4 regions of the Halomonas sp. CnH100-B genome follow, and region 3 is predicted to be linked to each of the others. Evidence: predicted binding sites of a transcription regulator. Region 3 holds the regulator's gene; each other region holds the start of a gene.
The links. The regulator sigma-54, encoded in region 3, starts transcription at its own class of promoters, with help from an activator protein. The targets are predictions, from matches to a motif close to TGGCACNNNNNTTGCTNT.
Positions count from the first base shown of each region.

Region 1: speB (agmatinase) is a predicted target of sigma-54. The motif match lies at 2,782-2,799, and genes of this name have one in related genera.
Region 2: NH398_RS10250 (NCS1 family nucleobase:cation symporter-1) is a predicted target of sigma-54. The motif match lies at 1,864-1,881, and genes of this name have one in related genera.
Region 4: NH398_RS11080 (P-II family nitrogen regulator) is a predicted target of sigma-54. The motif match lies at 1,948-1,965, and genes of this name have one in related genera.

Region 1 is NZ_JAMXRX010000004.1:63,882-68,223, reverse strand. It holds gene recQ (DNA helicase RecQ) at 1-463, opposite strand, end outside; gene NH398_RS09950 (hypothetical protein) at 557-1,075, opposite strand; gene NH398_RS09945 (sigma 54-interacting transcriptional regulator) at 1,204-2,622, opposite strand; gene speB (agmatinase) at 2,876-3,826, shown strand; gene NH398_RS09935 (YjiH family protein) at 3,961-4,342, shown strand, end outside.
Region 2 is NZ_JAMXRX010000004.1:131,506-135,847, forward strand. It holds gene NH398_RS10245 (LysR family transcriptional regulator) at 1-233, shown strand, start outside; gene NH398_RS10250 (NCS1 family nucleobase:cation symporter-1) at 297-1,808, opposite strand; gene NH398_RS10255 (nitrilase-related carbon-nitrogen hydrolase) at 2,422-3,288, shown strand; gene hydA (dihydropyrimidinase) at 3,320-4,342, shown strand, end outside.
Region 3 is NZ_JAMXRX010000001.1:275,022-279,363, reverse strand. It holds gene lptA (lipopolysaccharide transport periplasmic protein LptA) at 1-135, shown strand, start outside; gene lptB (LPS export ABC transporter ATP-binding protein) at 147-905, shown strand; gene NH398_RS01145 (RNA polymerase factor sigma-54) at 1,011-2,426, shown strand; gene raiA (ribosome-associated translation inhibitor RaiA) at 2,524-2,832, shown strand; gene ptsN (PTS IIA-like nitrogen regulatory protein PtsN) at 2,837-3,304, shown strand; gene rapZ (RNase adapter RapZ) at 3,362-4,282, shown strand; gene NH398_RS01125 (HPr family phosphocarrier protein) at 4,324-4,342, shown strand, end outside.
Region 4 is NZ_JAMXRX010000004.1:314,315-318,656, reverse strand. It holds gene NH398_RS11095 (TonB-dependent siderophore receptor) at 1-5, opposite strand, end outside; gene NH398_RS11090 (AraC family transcriptional regulator) at 148-1,083, opposite strand; gene NH398_RS11085 (accessory factor UbiK family protein) at 1,329-1,670, opposite strand; gene NH398_RS11080 (P-II family nitrogen regulator) at 2,042-2,380, shown strand; gene NH398_RS11075 (ammonium transporter) at 2,441-3,688, shown strand; gene glnK (P-II family nitrogen regulator) at 3,952-4,290, shown strand.

The DNA.
Region 1 (4,342 bases), on a different contig from region 3:
CGGGGCGGAAATCGTGCCCCCATTGGGAAACGCAGTGGGCTTCATCGATGGCGAACAGCGCAATGCGCGTTTGCTCCAGCAGCATCTGCATGCGTGCCGTTGCCAGCCGCTCGGGCGCGACGTAGAGAAGATCCAGCTCGCCCTCGCGCAGGCGGTTTTCCACATCCATCGCCTCATGCATCTCGAGGCTGGAGTTCAGGTAGGCGGCGCGCACCCCGTTCTGAATCAGCGCGGCCACCTGATCTTGCATCAGCGCGATGAGCGGCGAGACCACAATCGCGGTGCCTTCACGTAGCAGCGCAGGGATCTGATAGCACAGCGATTTACCGCCGCCAGTGGGCATCAGCACCAGCGCATCGCCTCCCGCCATCACATGCTCAATGATGGCCTGCTGCGGGCCACGAAAGTGGTCGTAGCCAAAGACCTCCTGCAGTACCTTGAGGGCTGCCGAGTCGCCGTGCATCGCTGCTCTCCTTGTCGTGTGCGTGAAGGAGAATTGTCGCACGAAAACTCACGTGAGTTTGGCTAGCGAAGGCCTGTGATCGTCATCACCAACTCAATGTTGGAACGAACCCACCCTTGGCGGTCGGGGAATTCGTCGATCAGTGGCGGAAAGCGCAAAGGCCAACAGCGTATCTTGGCGGGCTCCCTGCGCATCAAAGAGCTGAGCAAGCGCAGGTGCCCACGTAAGCTTGCACGTTTGGTTGTCGATAGGCTGATGACCGTTCAAACGAACGCGCACCACATGAGGTCCAACGGCCACATGCGCCATCGTATCGTCCTCCCAACGCTCGGTGCGGAGCACTTTAGCGGGCATGCCCGTTGCCGATACTGGGTGTAATTCAATAGCGCCGGGGCGCAAGCCTAGATACCCACCGGCGGCCTCTTTGGGCGCGACGGGAAGGGAGGAGGTTTCACCCTCAATCACCGCGCCGTGTTCGCCCTCTATCAGAGGTAGAAAGTTCATGGCCATACTGCTGGTAGCGTTAGCAGCATCTACGCTGTCAGTCTGGTCGCTAAGTGTGCCTTCCTGCACGATGTTTCCCTGCTGCATCAAGATGACATGATCTCTCATGCTCAAGGCCTCTGTCTGGTCGTGAGTGGCGTTCGTCGACGCCTTTTAGCGTCGTATAGTGGGATCATGTGATGGCGATGTTGCGGTTGAATGACGTTTATATGGCAGGTGGGTGATGCACCGAGGCGTTAGCGGCGGATTTTAATGCCATAACGCTGTAACCGACGCACCACGCTGGACTGGCTGATACCCAGCCGTTTGGCGATGGCGTAGGTGCTAGGCAACGTGTGACACAACGTTTGTAGCGCGTCCCGCTCCAGCCGTTCTAGATACTCTTTCAAGCTTTCGCCTGGGGCGAGCGGTGCCGCTAAAGGTGAGGCAGATACATTCGCCAAGCTGTGGGTATGCTGTTCGGTATAGGCTTGCGTTGTAGGCACTTCAATTTGATCGGTGGGGCTTGAAAGCCAGGCTCTTTCCAGCCAGTTTTCCAGCTCCCTGACATTACCCGGCCAGTCGCTGCCCATGAGCGTCGACCAGACTTGATTGCCGAGAATTTTCTGCCGTCCATAGCGCTGGTTCAGCCGTTGTAAGCACGCTTCCACTAAGTCGGGAATATCCTCACGTCGTTCGCGCAAAGGTGGCAGGGTGACGGGAATGACGTTGAGGCGGTAATAAAGATCCAGGCGGAAAAGCCCCGCTTCTACCTGCTTGCCCAAATCCTGATTGGTCGCGACCACCAAACGGAAATCGACCCGACGGGAACGTGTATCACCCAGGCGGGTCAAGCTGCCATCCTGAATGACCTTGAGCAGTTTGGTTTGCATTAACAGCGGCAGCTCGCCGATTTCATCCAGAAACAGCGTACCGCCTTCGGCCTGCTCTAACAGCCCCGCTTTGCCTTGCCGGGCTGCACCGCTGAAGGCGCCGGGCTGATAGCCAAACATTTCGGACTCAAACAGATTTTCCGGGATTGCCGCGCAGTTCACCTCAATAAAGGGGCCGTCGCAGCGCTGGCTCCAGCGGTGAAGCTGTTTGGCAAACGCGGTCTTGCCGACGCCAGATTCGCCGAGCATCAGGACGTTGGCATCCGACGGCGCAACACGCTTGAGCAGTAGGGCAATTTCGCGCATCACATGGCTTCTGACCTGTAGGTTATCCAGCGCGTCATCCAGCGCTTGCTCTTCTGCATCAGGCGCGGCTTGGCTGCGCTTTAAGTGCTCGCTAAAGCGTTTTTGCAGCAGGGCATACTCATCTTGCAGTAGCTGCAAATCGGTTAAATCCCGTGAGCGGCTGATAATGCGCTCTAGCGTGCCGTTGACGAACACCGGGTAGGCTTCTGCGATGACGCGGCGGCCCGTGCCGGTGATCTGCATCAACTGGGCAGGCTGGCGGGTGCGCATCACTTCCATGGTAATGGAAGGTTTCAAAACACCGGCCGCCTGCAATTGCTGAACACTGCTTGAAAGAAGCTCTTCTCGCGATACGCCGTACACCGCCTCAGCACCGGGGCTAATATCCAAGATCTGTCCATCGCCACTGACAATGAAGAAGTGGTCGTTGGCGGTTTCTATGATGGTTTGCAGTACACGCCTGTCGATTTCGCTCATACGTCCTCCTTATCTACCGCAGCCGCTTTTATATCGTTGGATGAACAGAGTGATGCAAAGGTGACTCATTGAGTCACTATTGCATCATTTAATTGGTTGATTGATTCATTTTTGCATCGATAAGCCGGTAAACCTACCTATTTATCGGCGCGGGTGACTTGGCATGGTCTGTGCAGTACCTGTGTATGAGCTAGATAAATCGCTAAAGCGCTAGGCCCGTCAGGCTGGCCATAATAAATCCAAGGAGAAAATGATGTCGGACTTTAATCAGCCGCTGGGCGGCAACACCATGCCGCGCTTTGCGGGGCCTGCCACCATGATGCGCCTGCCCACGCAAGAGAGTGCCGAAGGGCTGGATGCGGCTTTTATCGGTATACCCATGGATATCGGTACGTCGAACCGCCCGGGTACGCGCCTAGGGCCACGCCAGATTCGCGATGAGTCGCGCATGTTGCGCCCTTACAACATGGCGACAGGCGCTGCGCCGTTCGAGCGTCTTCAGGTAGCCGATATTGGCGATGTGCCCATCAACACCTTTCACCTGCCGAAAAGCGTCGACATCATCACTGCCTTCTATGACGACGTGCTCAAGCACGACTGCATTCCGTTAACCCTGGGCGGCGAGCATACGCTGACGCTACCCATTCTGCGTGCCATGGCGAAAAAGCATGGTCCGGTGGGGTTGATTCATATCGATGCCCACGCGGATGTGAACGAGCACATGTTTGGCGAACCCATCGCGCACGGCACGCCGTTCCGTCGTGCCCAGGAGGAAGGGTTACTCGCCCATAACAAGGTCGTGCAAATTGGCCTGCGCGGGACTGGTTATGCCCCTGAAGATTTCGACTGGTGCCGCGAGCAGGGCTTCCGTGTGGTGCAGGCTGAGGAGTGCTGGCACCGCTCGCTGGCGCCATTGATGGCGGAAGTGCGCGAACAAATGGGCGATATCCCCGTGTATATCAGCTTTGATATCGATGGCTTAGACCCCTCCGTTGCCCCCGGTACCGGCACCGTGGAAATGGGCGGCCTAACCTCTGCCCAAGGCTTGGAAATTGTGCGGGGCACCGCTGGCTTGAACATCGTCGGTGGTGACTTAGTAGAGGTATCACCGCCTTATGACCCCAGCGGTAATACGGCGCTGATGGGGGCCACGCTGCTGTATGAAATGCTCTGCGTACTGCCGGGCGTTAAGCATAACGCCTAAACCTAGCACACACGTGTTCATAAAAAGCGCCGACCTAACAAGGCGCAGATGACAAAACATAAGAAGGGGAGCCGCGCTTCCCTTCAGGACGCCGCCAGCCCACCTCCAATAATCACATCCAATAGGTGAACCGTATGTCTTATTCTCAAGCGAAGTCGGAAGAACCCACTTCGTCCTCATTGATCCCCCGAGCACATCTTCTAAAGTTTTTGCTGCCTTCGCTGATGGGCGTACTGCTTTTTCTAATGCCGTTTCAAGTCGGTGATTCGATCAATATCGGCATGGGGTTAATGGCCGATGGCCTGCAGTCGCTTTTGGGCGCTGCACTGCCCGCGATTGCCCTGTGTGTGCTGTGTCTATCCGTCATCGTGACGCTCTATGTGAAGCTCGCAAAGCCTGGTTGGGCACAGCAAGGCCACTTCAAAGACATGTTCGACGTGGGGGTTATTTGGGTAGCGCTGCGGGTACTCGGTGCGATCTTCGTCATCATGACGTTTTTCCAGTTCGGTCCCGAAG
Region 2 (4,342 bases), on a different contig from region 3:
AGGCCTCGGCATCCGATCGAGAAGGCGCGGCGTTTCTCATCCTCACCGGGCGCTTCATCGGCTTCCTACCCGAGCATGTGGCCGCGCAGTGGGTAGCGGCAGGCAAAATGCGCGCCCTGCACCCGACCACCCAGCACTACCGTATTCCCTTTGTGTTAGTCACCCGCCACGACCGTCGCCCGAATCGCGTGGTGGATGCATTTTTGGGGTTTATTAAACAGCGCGAGCCATAAAGCGTAACGCCCGGCGGAGCGCCGGGCGTTACGGTGTGGGTCAGCCGTTAATAGGATGACGGCCTACTTAACGATCTCACTTGCCGCCAGAGGCACAGGCCCTGCCTGGGGCGACGTCGCGAGCGCTTGGCTGGCGAGGTAATAGACGACTGCTCCCAACGCGGAGCCCGTAAACCAGCCGTAGTCATAAAACCAGTTCATGGTGCCGGTTAGCAGCGAAAGCAGCGTTAACGCAACCGGAACCCCAAAGGCGATAAAACCGGCCATATTGACGGCGGGATAAGCATGGTGATTCATATACAGGCTAGGCACATCCAAACGCTGCTTTTTAATCAGGAAGTAATCCACCGCCATAATGCCAGCGATAGGACCCAACAGGCTGGAGTAGCCTAATAGCCAGTTGGAGTACATTTGTTCAAGAGAAACGCCGGGGGCGATGACGCCGGCTTTTTGCAACAAGTCATAACCCATCAGCAGCACACCGACCGCACCGGTCATGAGCACGCCACGCGTTTGGTTAATCAACTTCGGCGCAATATTTTGGAAGTCATTCGTTGGCGACACGATATTGGAAGCAGTGTTGGTGGAAATAGTCGCGATGATAATCAGCAGCATGGCCATGATGACCCAGAAGGGGCTATCGATGTAGCCAATCAAACGTACGGGGTCGGCAACCGTTTGCCCTACGAGATTTTCCGACGCAGCGGTCAGCACCACCCCCAACGCAGCAAAGAAAAACATCGTGAGCGGCAGGCCAATAATTTGCCCTACAATTTGATCTTTTTGGCTTTTGGCAAAGCGGCTAAAATCGGGAATGTTCAGAGATAGCGTGGCCCAAAATCCCACCATGGCCGTTAAACCTGCAAAAAAATAGCCGTACACCGAGGCCCCTTCAGGGCGCGACGGCGGCTGTGCCAATAGCTCGGTCATCGACATATTCGGCCATGCCCACATCATAAGCCCAATACCCACGGCTAAGAGCAAAGGAGCCGCCAGCGTCTCCAGCCACTTAATCGACTCCGCGCCCCGGATCACTACATAGAGGTTCATAGCGCCGAAAACAAAAAAGCCAATCACTTCCCCCACGCCCCCTAGGGCTGCCCAGGCGGGAATCAGCTCCGACAACAGCAGGTGAATGGCCAAGCCGCCAAACATGGTTTGAATACCGAACCAGCCGCAGCCCACCAGCGCACGTACTAGGCACGGCACATTCGAGCCCAAAATACCGAAGGATGAGCGCAATACCACCGGAAAAGGAATACCGAACTTAGTACCGGGAAAAGCATTCAGCGTCAGTGGAATCAGTACGATCACGTTGGCTAGCAAGATGGCAAAGAGCGCCTCCCCCACGCTTAAGCCAAAATAAGCGGTTAACACCCCGCCCAGCGTATAGGTGGGTACACAAATCGACATTCCTACCCACAGCGCTGCAATGTTCCACTTGCTCCACGTGCGCTCACTTGCCTGAGTAGGCGCAATATCTTCATTGAAACGAGGACTCGAACGAACATCGTCCTCAACGTGGAGTTCAATTAGCCCCTCTCTGTCTACCATCTGGGTTCTTGAGCCTGTCATTTTATTCTCCTCAGCAGCGACATTGCCGACCGCATTCACGGGTTCAGCTTTCGTTGCAGCAATAAGCATGCCTAAACACACCGCATGACAGTTAACTTATTGAGCAAAAAGCTGACTTAATCGACAGATAGGCAGTCACCGCGCCCTCACTTGTTATTGTGTTTTTTGAATGCGACGTAAGACCACTAAAAACCTTAGTTGGTTAAAAAAATAACGCACCAAAAAGATACAAAAAAATCGTTTAAAACCCTATAAAAAATTATCAAACTATTGATTTTTAAAAATATAAAAAAATCACCAAACATGTGCATGCATTCACCAAATCAGGAAAAACAGGCTTAACAAAAAACAAAAACATATAAAATCAATAACTTGAAAGCACACTCATCATTAGATAAAAAAATCTTGAAAAGTGACCACACAGAGGACTATGTTCAAAAAGCTGTCAAATATGACAACTTTTAAAAACAACAATAAACACTCGGCTTTATGCCAGTGTCACCACACGCCAAGTGACCGTCATCACACTCACAAATATTAGCGATTAGTGTTTTTAACTTGCCGTGATGCGCTAGCCAATGCGGTGAGCGCGTATGACACGAGAGGGCTTTGTATGCAGAAGATGAAAATCGGCCTGATTCAAATGGGCCTAAAAACCAGTACCGATTTGGAACCCGCCGCTATTCGAGACGCGATGAACGAAGCGCATCTGCCGCTGATAAAACAAGCCGCTGAACAAGGCGTGCAGGTGCTGTGCTTCCAGGAAGTGTTTAATCAACCCTACTTTTGCCCCAGCCAGGACAGCAAATGGTACGCCGCTGCCGAGCGGGTGCCGGAAGGCCCCACCTGCCAGATGATGCAGAAGCTCGCGGCTGAGCACCGCATGGTGATCATCGTCCCTATCTATGAAGAGACCGAGACCGGCGTTTACTACAACACGGCAGCGGTATTCGACGCTGACGGTAGCTATCTGGGCAAATACCACAAAACACACATTCCCCAAGTGGCTGGCTTTTGGGAAAAATTCTTCTTTAAGCCGGGCCAATCCAACTGGCCGGTGTTCGATACCGCCTACGGCAAGATCGGCGTGTACATCTGCTACGACCGTCACTTCCCTGAAGGCTGGCGAGCACTGGCCCTTAACGGTGCCGAAATCATCTTCAACCCCTCCGCGACTGTGGCCGGGCTATCTCAATATTTATGGGAGCTTGAACAGCCCGCCTCGGCCGCCGCTAACGGCTGTTTTATCGCCGCCATCAACCGTGTGGGCAGCGAAGCGCCTTGGAATATCGGCGATTTTTACGGCTCCAGCTACATCGTCAACCCACGCGGCAAGATCGAAGCCCAGGCCAGCGAAACCGAAGACGAGCTGCTGGTACACGAGATCGACTTAGACATGGTGCGCGAGGTGCGCAACAACTGGCAGTTCTTCCGTGACCGCCGCCCGGAAACCTACACCCGCTTAACCGACGGCGAATAGGCCCCTCAGTCAATTACCCCAGGAGTGAACCATGAGTTTATTGATCAAGGGCGGCACCGTCGTCACCCACGCCGACACCTACCGCGCTGACGTGCTCTGCGTCGATGGAAAAATCCACGCCATTGGCACCGATTTAGACGTGCCGGAAGGCTGCGAGATTGTCGATGCCAGCCACCAATTGGTGATGCCCGGCGGTATCGACCCCCACACCCATATGCAGATGCCGTTTATGGGCGCGGTGGCCAGCGAAGATTTCTACACCGGCACCGCCGCGGCCATGGCGGGCGGCACGACAACCATCATCGACTTTGTGATCCCAAGCCCCGGCCAGTCGCTGCTGGAAGCGTTTAACACCTGGCAAGGTTGGGCCGAAAAAGCCGCCACCGACTTCGCTTTCCACGTGGCGATTACCTGGTGGGACGAGAGCGTCAAAGAAGAGATGGGGACGCTGGTGCGGGAGCATGGGGTCAACAGCTTCAAGCACTTTATGGCCTACAAGGGCGCGATCATGGCCACCGACGATATCCTGGTGGAGAGTTTCTCGCGGTGTTTAGAGCTTGGGGCGATCCCCACGGTACACGCGGAAAACGGCGAGCTGGTCTACCACATGCAGCAAAAGCTGCTCGCCCAGGGGATGACCGGGCCAGAAGCGCATCCGCTTTCCCGACCACCTCAGGTGGAAGGCGAAGCCGCCAGCCGGGCGATTCGTATTGCCAGCACCCTGGGGGCGCCGGTTTATTTGGTACACGTTTCCACCAAGGACGCGGTGGACGAAATCGCCTACGCCCGCCAGCAGGGCCACCCGGTATTTGGCGAGTGCTTAGCGGGCCATCTAGTGATCGACGACAGCGTTTATCAAAACCCCGACTGGGCAACGGCGGCTGCCCATGTGATGAGTCCGCCCTTCCGCCCTAAAGGCCATCAGGAAGCGCTGTGGCACGGCCTTCAATCTGGAAACCTGCAAACCACCGCCACCGACCACTGCTGCTTCTGCGAAGAGCAAAAGGCCGCTGGGAAAGATGACTTCACCAAGATCCCCAACGGCACCGCAGGC
Region 3 (4,342 bases):
CTGACCCAGCAAGGCGACCGTTTCCAAGGGGGGCGTTTGGAGTACTTCATCGACCAGGAAGTGGTGCAAGCACGCTCCGACGTGAGCGGTAGCGACAACCAGCGCATTCGCATGACTCTTCAGCCCGAACAATAGGGAGCGGCCACGTGGCAGCATCAACCTCTGCAGATTCCGCACCTGTCAAAACGCTCTACGCCCATCACCTAGCGAAGAGCTACAAACGCCGTCGGGTCGTGAAAGATATCAACCTGGAAATCGCTCAGGGTAGCGTCGTCGGCCTGCTGGGGCCCAACGGGGCGGGTAAAACCACGTCGTTTTACATGATCGTTGGACTGGTCAAATCCGATGCCGGTAGCGTCGGTATCGACGACGTCGACCTGACCCATGCGCCCATGCACGAGCGCGCCATGGCCGGGATTGGCTACCTCCCCCAGGAAGCCTCCATTTTCCGCAAGCTCTCGGTGGCCGATAACATCATGGCGATTCTCGAGACGCGCAAAGCGCTGGACCGTAGCGCTCGGGAAGCACGCCTCGAGTCACTGCTCGAAGATTTCCATATTACCCACATTCGCGACAACCTGGGCATGAGCCTCTCAGGGGGCGAGCGCCGCCGAGTGGAGATCGCTCGCTCACTCGCTACCGAGCCCGCATTCATTCTGCTCGACGAGCCGTTTGCCGGGGTCGACCCTATTTCAGTGGGTGAAATCAAAACCATCATCCGCGCACTGAAAAAACGCCACATCGGCGTCTTGATCACTGACCATAACGTGCGCGAAACCCTGGATATTTGTGACATTGCCTACATCGTTGGCGACGGCCATATCATCGCCAGTGGAAACGCCCAGGAGATCCTCAATAACCAGAAGGTTCGTGATGTCTATCTAGGCGCAGACTTCCGCCTCTAAACTCTGGCCTGACCAAACTTTTCTTTTAGTGGCATGCTTATTGCACTTGCACAGAGTCATAACTCGCTCTAGGGTGGAGCTTTCTGATTAACGAGTGGTTCTCAGATGGTCATGAAAGCTTCTCTCCAATTGCGTATCGGCACACAGCTGACCATGACACCTCAGCTGCAGCAGGCCATTGCCCTGCTACAGCTCTCCACGCTGGACCTCCGTCAAGAAATTCAGCAAGCGCTGGACGCTAACCCCATGCTCGAACAAGAGGATGAGTTTGGCGAACAGGCTGTTAGCGAGCCTCAAGAGGCCGAGTGGTCGGACAGCATTCCCAACGAACTCTCCGTAGACAGCGACTGGTCGGACACCTACCAAGACATGGGTAGCTTGGGCGGTAGCAGCGAAGGACCCGACTTCGAGCGCCAAGCCGCAGGCCAAAGCCTTCATGGCCATCTGTTATGGCAATTGGCCATGACCGACTTCTCTCCCCGCGACTATGCCATTGCCGAAAGCCTGATCGATGCACTGGATGCCAACGGCTATCTCACTCAACCGCTCAACGACATCCGCGAAGGCCTCAAGGCGCAAGGCCACGACAGCCTGAGCCAGCGTGAAGTAGAAAACACCCTGTTGCGCTTACAACAGTTCGAGCCCACCGGCGTGTTTGCCCGCGACCTGCGCGAGTGCCTGATGCTTCAGCTGGCCGCGCTGCCTGAAGACACCCCGCTATTGATGCCCGCAAAACGCTTGGTGCGTCAGTTTCTCGAAGCCTTGGGCAAAGACGATTTACGGCTACTCAAGCGCCGCCTGAGCCTGGATGACGAGCAGTTGGACGACGTCATCCGTTTAATTCGCAGCCTTGACCCACGCCCAGGCAGCGCCTACGGCGTGACCGACGACAGCTATATCACGCCCGATTTGGTCGTGCGCCATGACAACGAGGGCTGGCACTTAGAGCTCAACCCGGAGGCGCTGCCGCGCCTGCGTATCCAGCCCGATTACGCCAGTTTGATCAAACGTGCCGACAAGAGCCAAGACAACCAGTTCTTGAAAGAGCACCTCCAAGAAGCTCGCTGGCTGATCAAAAGCCTTTCCAGCCGTAATGACACGCTTCTGCGAGTAGGTCGTGAAATCATCGCCCGCCAGATCGGCTTTCTAGAGCACGGCGAAGAGGCCATGAAACCGCTGATCCTGGCCGACATCGCCGAGGCCGTGGAGATGCACGAGTCCACGATCTCCCGTGTGACGACGCAGAAATTCATACATACGCCACGAGGCGTGTTCGAGTTGAAGTACTTCTTCTCGAGCCAAGTCAGCAGCCACGATGGCGGCGATAGCCACTCCAGCACCGCCATTCGTGCACGGATCAAAAAACTGATACAAGAGGAGCCGTCGGGTAAACCGCTCTCCGATAGTCGCCTGGTGACCCTCCTTGAGGAGGGAGGCATCAGCGTTGCCCGGCGTACGGTAGCGAAATATCGCGAGTCAATGGGTATTCCCTCGTCCAGTGAGCGCCGCCGTTTACGCTAGTTAAACGGTAGGGCATGACAAACTCGACGCAGGGGCTTTGCAATAGCGCAAAAAGGGTTACAATCGAAGTACAGCCCGATGGATAAGGAGCACGTCAATGCAAGTAAACATCACTGGTCATCACGTTGAACTGACTGACGCCTTGCGTGACTACGTTAACGAAAAGCTGGAACGCGTCGAACGCCACTATGACAACATCACCACGGTGCAAGTGACCTTATCTGTCGAGAAAGAACGCCAGCAGGCAGCCTGTACGCTGCATGCCGCCGGTGCCGACCTTCATGCCGAAGCCCTCGATAACGATATGTATGCCGCTATCGATGCGCTCGCAGACAAAATCGATCGTCAACTCGTTAAACACAAGGAAAAAGCACAAGCTCGCGCCCAGGGCGCAGGCGTGCGTTAACTCAATGACGTTGGAAACCATCCTCCCCCCGGAGCGCGTGCTCTACGACGTGCCCGGGGGCAGCAAAAAACGGGTGCTGGAGTTTTTCAGCACCTTCATCGCCCAAAACACACCCAGCCTCGATAGCCAAGAAGTGTTTAGCCGCCTGATTGGACGCGAGCGTCTCGGCAGCACGGGAATTGGCAACGGCGTTGCCATCCCCCACGCACGTAGCCCGCACTGTAGCTCGCCCATCGCTGGCTTTTTGAAACTTGCCGAGCCGGTCGATTTCGATGCCATCGATGGCGACCCCGTCGATCTAGTGTTCGTGTTGCTCGTACCCGAAGAGGCGGACGACACGCATCTCGCTCTGCTTGGGCAAGTCGCGACGATCATGAACGATGCGAATACCCGTCAACAGTTACGCAAAGCCAGCAGTCAAAAAGAGCTATTGACCCTGATGACGGCCAAGATACGCGAACAGGCCGCGTAAGATACTCACACGTCCATCACTGTTTATTTCCTACGCTCATACGCCAAGAGAGACGCTATGCAACTGGTGATCATTAGCGGCCGTTCGGGGTCCGGTAAATCTATCGCCTTACAAGCGCTGGAGGATCTTGGCTATTATGCGATCGATAACTTACCTGCCATGCTGCTGGGCTCGCTGATCGATGAGCTGCGCGCTCAAGGAGAACGCACTCGTATTGCCGTTAGCATCGATGCGCGCAACCTCCCCATCGCGCTGGAGCGTCTGCCAGCGCTGTTGGAAGAGCTACGCCAGCGAGACATTCGTTTTCAGGTGATCTATCTAACCACGGACGCACGCATTCTGCTGGAGCGCTACTCCGCCACTCGTCGTCGCCACCCCCTCACTCGCGACAGCGAAATGACGCTGGAAGAGGCGATCAACAAAGAGGAGGAAACGCTACATGAAATACGCGATCTCGCCGATTTATTGATCGATACGTCTCGGCTCTCCGTGCACGATTTGCGCCGCCGCATTACCGATCAAGTGGCCCACCAGCGCCAGCATCAGCTCACGCTCACCTTTGAGTCCTTCGGCTATAAACGCGGCGTTCCGCTGGATGCGGATTTGGTCTTCGACGTACGCTGTCTGCCCAACCCATACTGGGACCCTACCCTTCGGCAATATACTGGCCGCGATGCCAATATCGTCGCTTTCTTGAGCGGTTACCCGGTAGTGGAAGCCATGGCCAGCGATATTCAGGCTTGGCTGGAGAAGTGGTTACCGGCCTACCAAAACAGCCAACGTAGCTACATGACCGTAGCTATCGGCTGCACGGGCGGCCAGCACCGCTCCGTCTACATGGTGGAGCAGCTCGCCCAGCGGCTCGTTAAGCAGACCGGAGAAGTGCAGTTGAGACATCGCGAACTGGGGCTGCAGTACACGCTGAGCGAAGAGCCCGTGGCGCCAAGCCCCACCACCGCGACCACCCGTACGCCCTAAGCCTTTTTATTCAAAGACCCACTCGGCAAAAAGGAACCAGAGTGCCCGAAAGAACGTTAA
Region 4 (4,342 bases), on a different contig from region 3:
GCCATAAGTGATCCTGGGAGGAAGTGGAATCAGTATTATTAAGCAATGATAATTATTGCTTTTTATGGCGTCGTAAAGGTATGCGCCGTGCCAAGCCTGCTATGCGCGCTGACATGTTTGTACACGCGAAAGGAACTCAAGCGCGGGCTATACGCTGGAGCGATTCCACTCGTGAGGGGAAAAACCGAAGTGGCGTTTGAAGGCGCTGGAGAAGTTGCTGGCATGCCGATACCCACAGTGATGGGCCGCTTTTTGCACGCTCTCACCTCGTTGCAGTGCCTCGTACCCCTGCTGTAATCGCACTTGGCGAATATAGTCGAACAGCGTGCAGCCGTAGCAGGCGCGAAACTTCTGGCGCAGGCTGCTGGGGCTCATAGCGGCTTCTTTGGCTAATGCGGTGAGGCTATAAGGCTCGGCGGGATGCTGAGCAATGCGCGAGTGCAGTGCCGTGAGGCAATGACGATCACGGGTAGAAAGGCGTTTATGCTCGGGCAGCGTTGTCGGGCGTTCGGGCAAACCTAATCCAATCAGTTGCAGTGCTAACCCCTGCCAAACGAGCGCCTGTCGCCAGAGCGAGGGCGGTTGCTCACTAATGGTGCAAAGCGTTTCGCAGAGGGCCTTGGGGAGCTTCCAGCAATGCAAACATGAAGCATCAGGCGGGGTGGGTAGGCCTAAGGGTGCAGTGGTCAGAACCGCAATATTCACAGTACGAAGGCGTGTCTGAACAGGTTGATGCACCGTGAGTGGGTGCCGGGCATCAAAGTGGCTGCATACGCCATCTCCTGCAGAGAGCTGTATCTGCTGCTTGCCCATTTGGAGATGAATAGTGCCTTCCAAGATAACGCTCAAGAACCATGGCACGCTTTGGTAAGACGTGGAGGTATAGCCACGTTCTACCTGCAAATCAGAGAGCGTTAAGTGCACCCCGTGGCGCAGGCTAACGTCATGTACATGACCAGTGGCGACCGGCTGGCGCGGAGAAGTAGGGCCTTCAATGCGGTAGTGAATGCCGAAGCGCTGGCCAAGTTGGGCCAACGAAAAGGGGGTGATTTCAGGCGTTGCTAAGCGTTCCTGCTGAGGCATTGGGGCAGTCGCTATCGTGGGTGGAGCGTAGTGCCTGCGCCGTATTGGTGCTTAACGGCACGCGTGAGGCTGCAGATAAGCGCACGATAGCACTATCACTAGGGTTGTCAATGATAGTGATTCTTGTTCACTGGTATAAGGTTTTGAATTAAGTGCAGGGGAGAGGACGGGAGAGAGTGTGGGAGAGAGGTAGGGGCAAGAAGTGGGGCAGCCGAACCTGCCCCATGCCGTGCAAAACGGCGTACTTACTCAGCGCCGTCAGCGGTTGGCTTAGTTGTGCTGGAAGGTTGCACAGGGGCGGGCGGTACTTCAGCTTCTACAGGCGTGGCGGCGGTGGTGCTAGAGGCCTCTACCGCCGCTTCCAGGCTGGCCACTTGACGCTCTAGGGCTTCTACCCGGGAGCGGGTGCGCTGCAGCACATCCATCAAAATATCGAAATCTTCCCGCGATACCAGCTCCAGGCGATCGAACGCGCCGCGTACCACCTGCTGGACACCTTTCTGAATATCTTCCGGGGCTTGCGAGGCATTCTGCAAACGGTCGCCGATCTGCTGGGCTAAGCGGCTAATGCGGTCTTGGGGCGCCATGGCTCTCTCCTTAAACGATCACGCATAAATGTGAACTGCTTGTGAGTAAGGATACGCAACCCGCCGTGGATTCGCATGTGCCGTTTGTTAATTAAGCGCAATGGATAGTGAGCAGATGGGGAGCGGACAAATGCATCGAAATGGAGCGGCTAGCTTTTTTTAATGTTCATTAATGGTGCAAAGCCCGGGCGAGCGCTAATCGGTAGCGCCGGTTTGTTACCGTAAGTTGCTTATATAAATAGGTTAAGTGACTGAAATATAAAAATAAAAAAGTGGGTGGCACGGTATGCGCATTAGCAGGGCAAGCACTAAATTCGGGCGGCCATGCCGCTTTCCACCGAGTGGGACTGATCCAGCAGGGGAGATCCGGGATGAAACTCATCACCGCTATCATCAAGCCATTCAAGCTTGACGACGTTCGTGAAGCACTCGCCGACAACGGCGTTCAGGGGATTACGGTCACTGAAGTGAAAGGCTTTGGCCGCCAAAAAGGGCATACCGAACTCTACCGCGGTGCGGAATACGTGGTCGACTTCCTGCCCAAGGTGAAAGTGGAAGTCGCCGTGGACGATGCGCGCTTGGAGAGCGTATTGGACGCCATCTGTAATGCAGCGAATAGCGGCAAAATCGGCGACGGCAAAGTGTTTGTGACGCCGTTGGAAGATGTGATCCGTATTCGTACCGGTGAGCGCGGTGCCGACGCCGTTTAAGCGCCGCCCATCGATCTGCTGATGACGTATAACTTCGCTTAGTATAACGGGGAACACCTCATGAATGAGTTAGCTGATTTGAGCTATGCGCTCGATACGTTCTACTTCTTGATCTGCGGCGTGCTGGTCATGTGGATGGCCGCTGGCTTCGCCATGCTGGAAGCGGGCTTGGTTCGCTCCAAAAACACCGCAGAAATCCTGACGAAAAACATTGCGCTGTTCGCGATTGCTTGCACCATGTACCTGCTGGTGGGCTACTACATTATGTACTCCAGCAGCGCAGGCGGCTTCCTGCCGAACCTGGGCTTCTTGATCGGCACTGAAAACAGCGCCGATGCAGTGCTGGCCGGTGGCGACGATGCGCCTTACTACTCCATGCGCTCTGACTTCTTCTTCCAGGTAGTGTTTGTTGCAACTGCCATGTCGATTGTCTCGGGTGCGGTTGCTGAGCGTATGAAGCTGTGGGCGTTCCTGGCCTTTGCCGTGGTGATGACGGCATTCATCTACCCGGTGTCTGGCTACTGGACCTGGGGTGGCGGCTGGTTGTCTGAAGTGGGCTACTCTGACTACGCGGGTTCCGGCATTGTGCACATGGCCGGTGCGGCTGCAGCGCTTGCAGGTGTGCTGGTACTGGGCCCGCGTAAAGGCAAGTACGGTAAAGATGGTTCTATCCATGCGATTCCTGGTGCCAACATGCCGCTGGCAACGCTGGGTACCTTCATCCTGTGGATGGGCTGGTTCGGCTTCAACGGCGGCTCTGAGCTGAAAATGTCCGATATCGGTTCAGCCAACAACGTTGCACAAGTGTTCGTGAACACTAATGCAGCGGCTGCCGGTGGCGTGATTGCTGCGCTGGTGCTAGCCAAGCTGTGGTTCCGTAAAGCGGATCTCACCATGGCCCTGAACGGTGCGCTGGCTGGCCTAGTCGCCATTACCGCTGACCCGCTCTCTCCGTCAGCGCTGGGCGCTGCCATGATTGGTGCGGTGGGTGGCCTGATTGTGGTGGGCGCTATCGTGACCCTCGACAAGCTGAAGCTGGATGACCCGGTCGGTGCGATCTCCGTACACGGTGTGGTTGGTATCTGGGGTGTGCTGGCAGTGCCGCTCACCAACGGTGACGCCTCTTTCGGTGCACAGCTAATCGGTATCGTGGGCATCTTTGGCTGGGTCTTCATCGCAAGCCTGGTGGTGTGGCTGGTGCTGAAAGCGGTCATGGGTATCCGCGTTAGCGAAGAGGAAGAGTATGAAGGCGTCGATATCGCTGAGTGCGGTTTGGAAGCCTACCCCGAGTTTAGCGTCAAGAAATAAGCTTGCGCTAATCATGTGAGCTGGCGTGCTCCTTGTGGCCTCCCCGAGCGGGAGGCCTTTTTGTCGTTGAGGAATACGCGTTACGCCGCTGGTTATGAGCTAGGTACGTACGGGTTTTTTATTCTCCGCCCTGGGCGGTGTATGCTTAACCGACTGGGTAACGGGCTTGGCTATGCGAGCGCCCCGCCAACCTTGATGGGTTATGACAACCGTTCAATAACGCTGTTTTGATACAGTGGGCCACCAAGCTAGAGGATGTCGCAATGAAATTGATCTCAGCCATTATCAAGCCGTTCAAGCTTGATGACGTACGCGAATCGCTCTCTGATATCGGCGTGCAGGGCATTACGGTAACGGAAGTGAAAGGCTTTGGCCGTCAGAAAGGCCACACGGAACTCTACCGTGGTGCGGAGTACGTGGTGGATTTCCTACCCAAGGTGAAGCTGGAAGTCGCCGTTGACGACGATATGGCCGAGCAGGTGATCGACGCGATTACCCAGGTCGCCAATACCGGTAAGATCGGTGACGGTAAAATCTTTGTGATGCCCCTTGAGCAGGTCATCCGTATCCGTACTGGTGAAACCGGTAAAGACGCGGTTTAACGGTGAAGCGTCAGTAGTGAAGGGTAAGGCGTGAACAGTGAGTTGCGCTGAA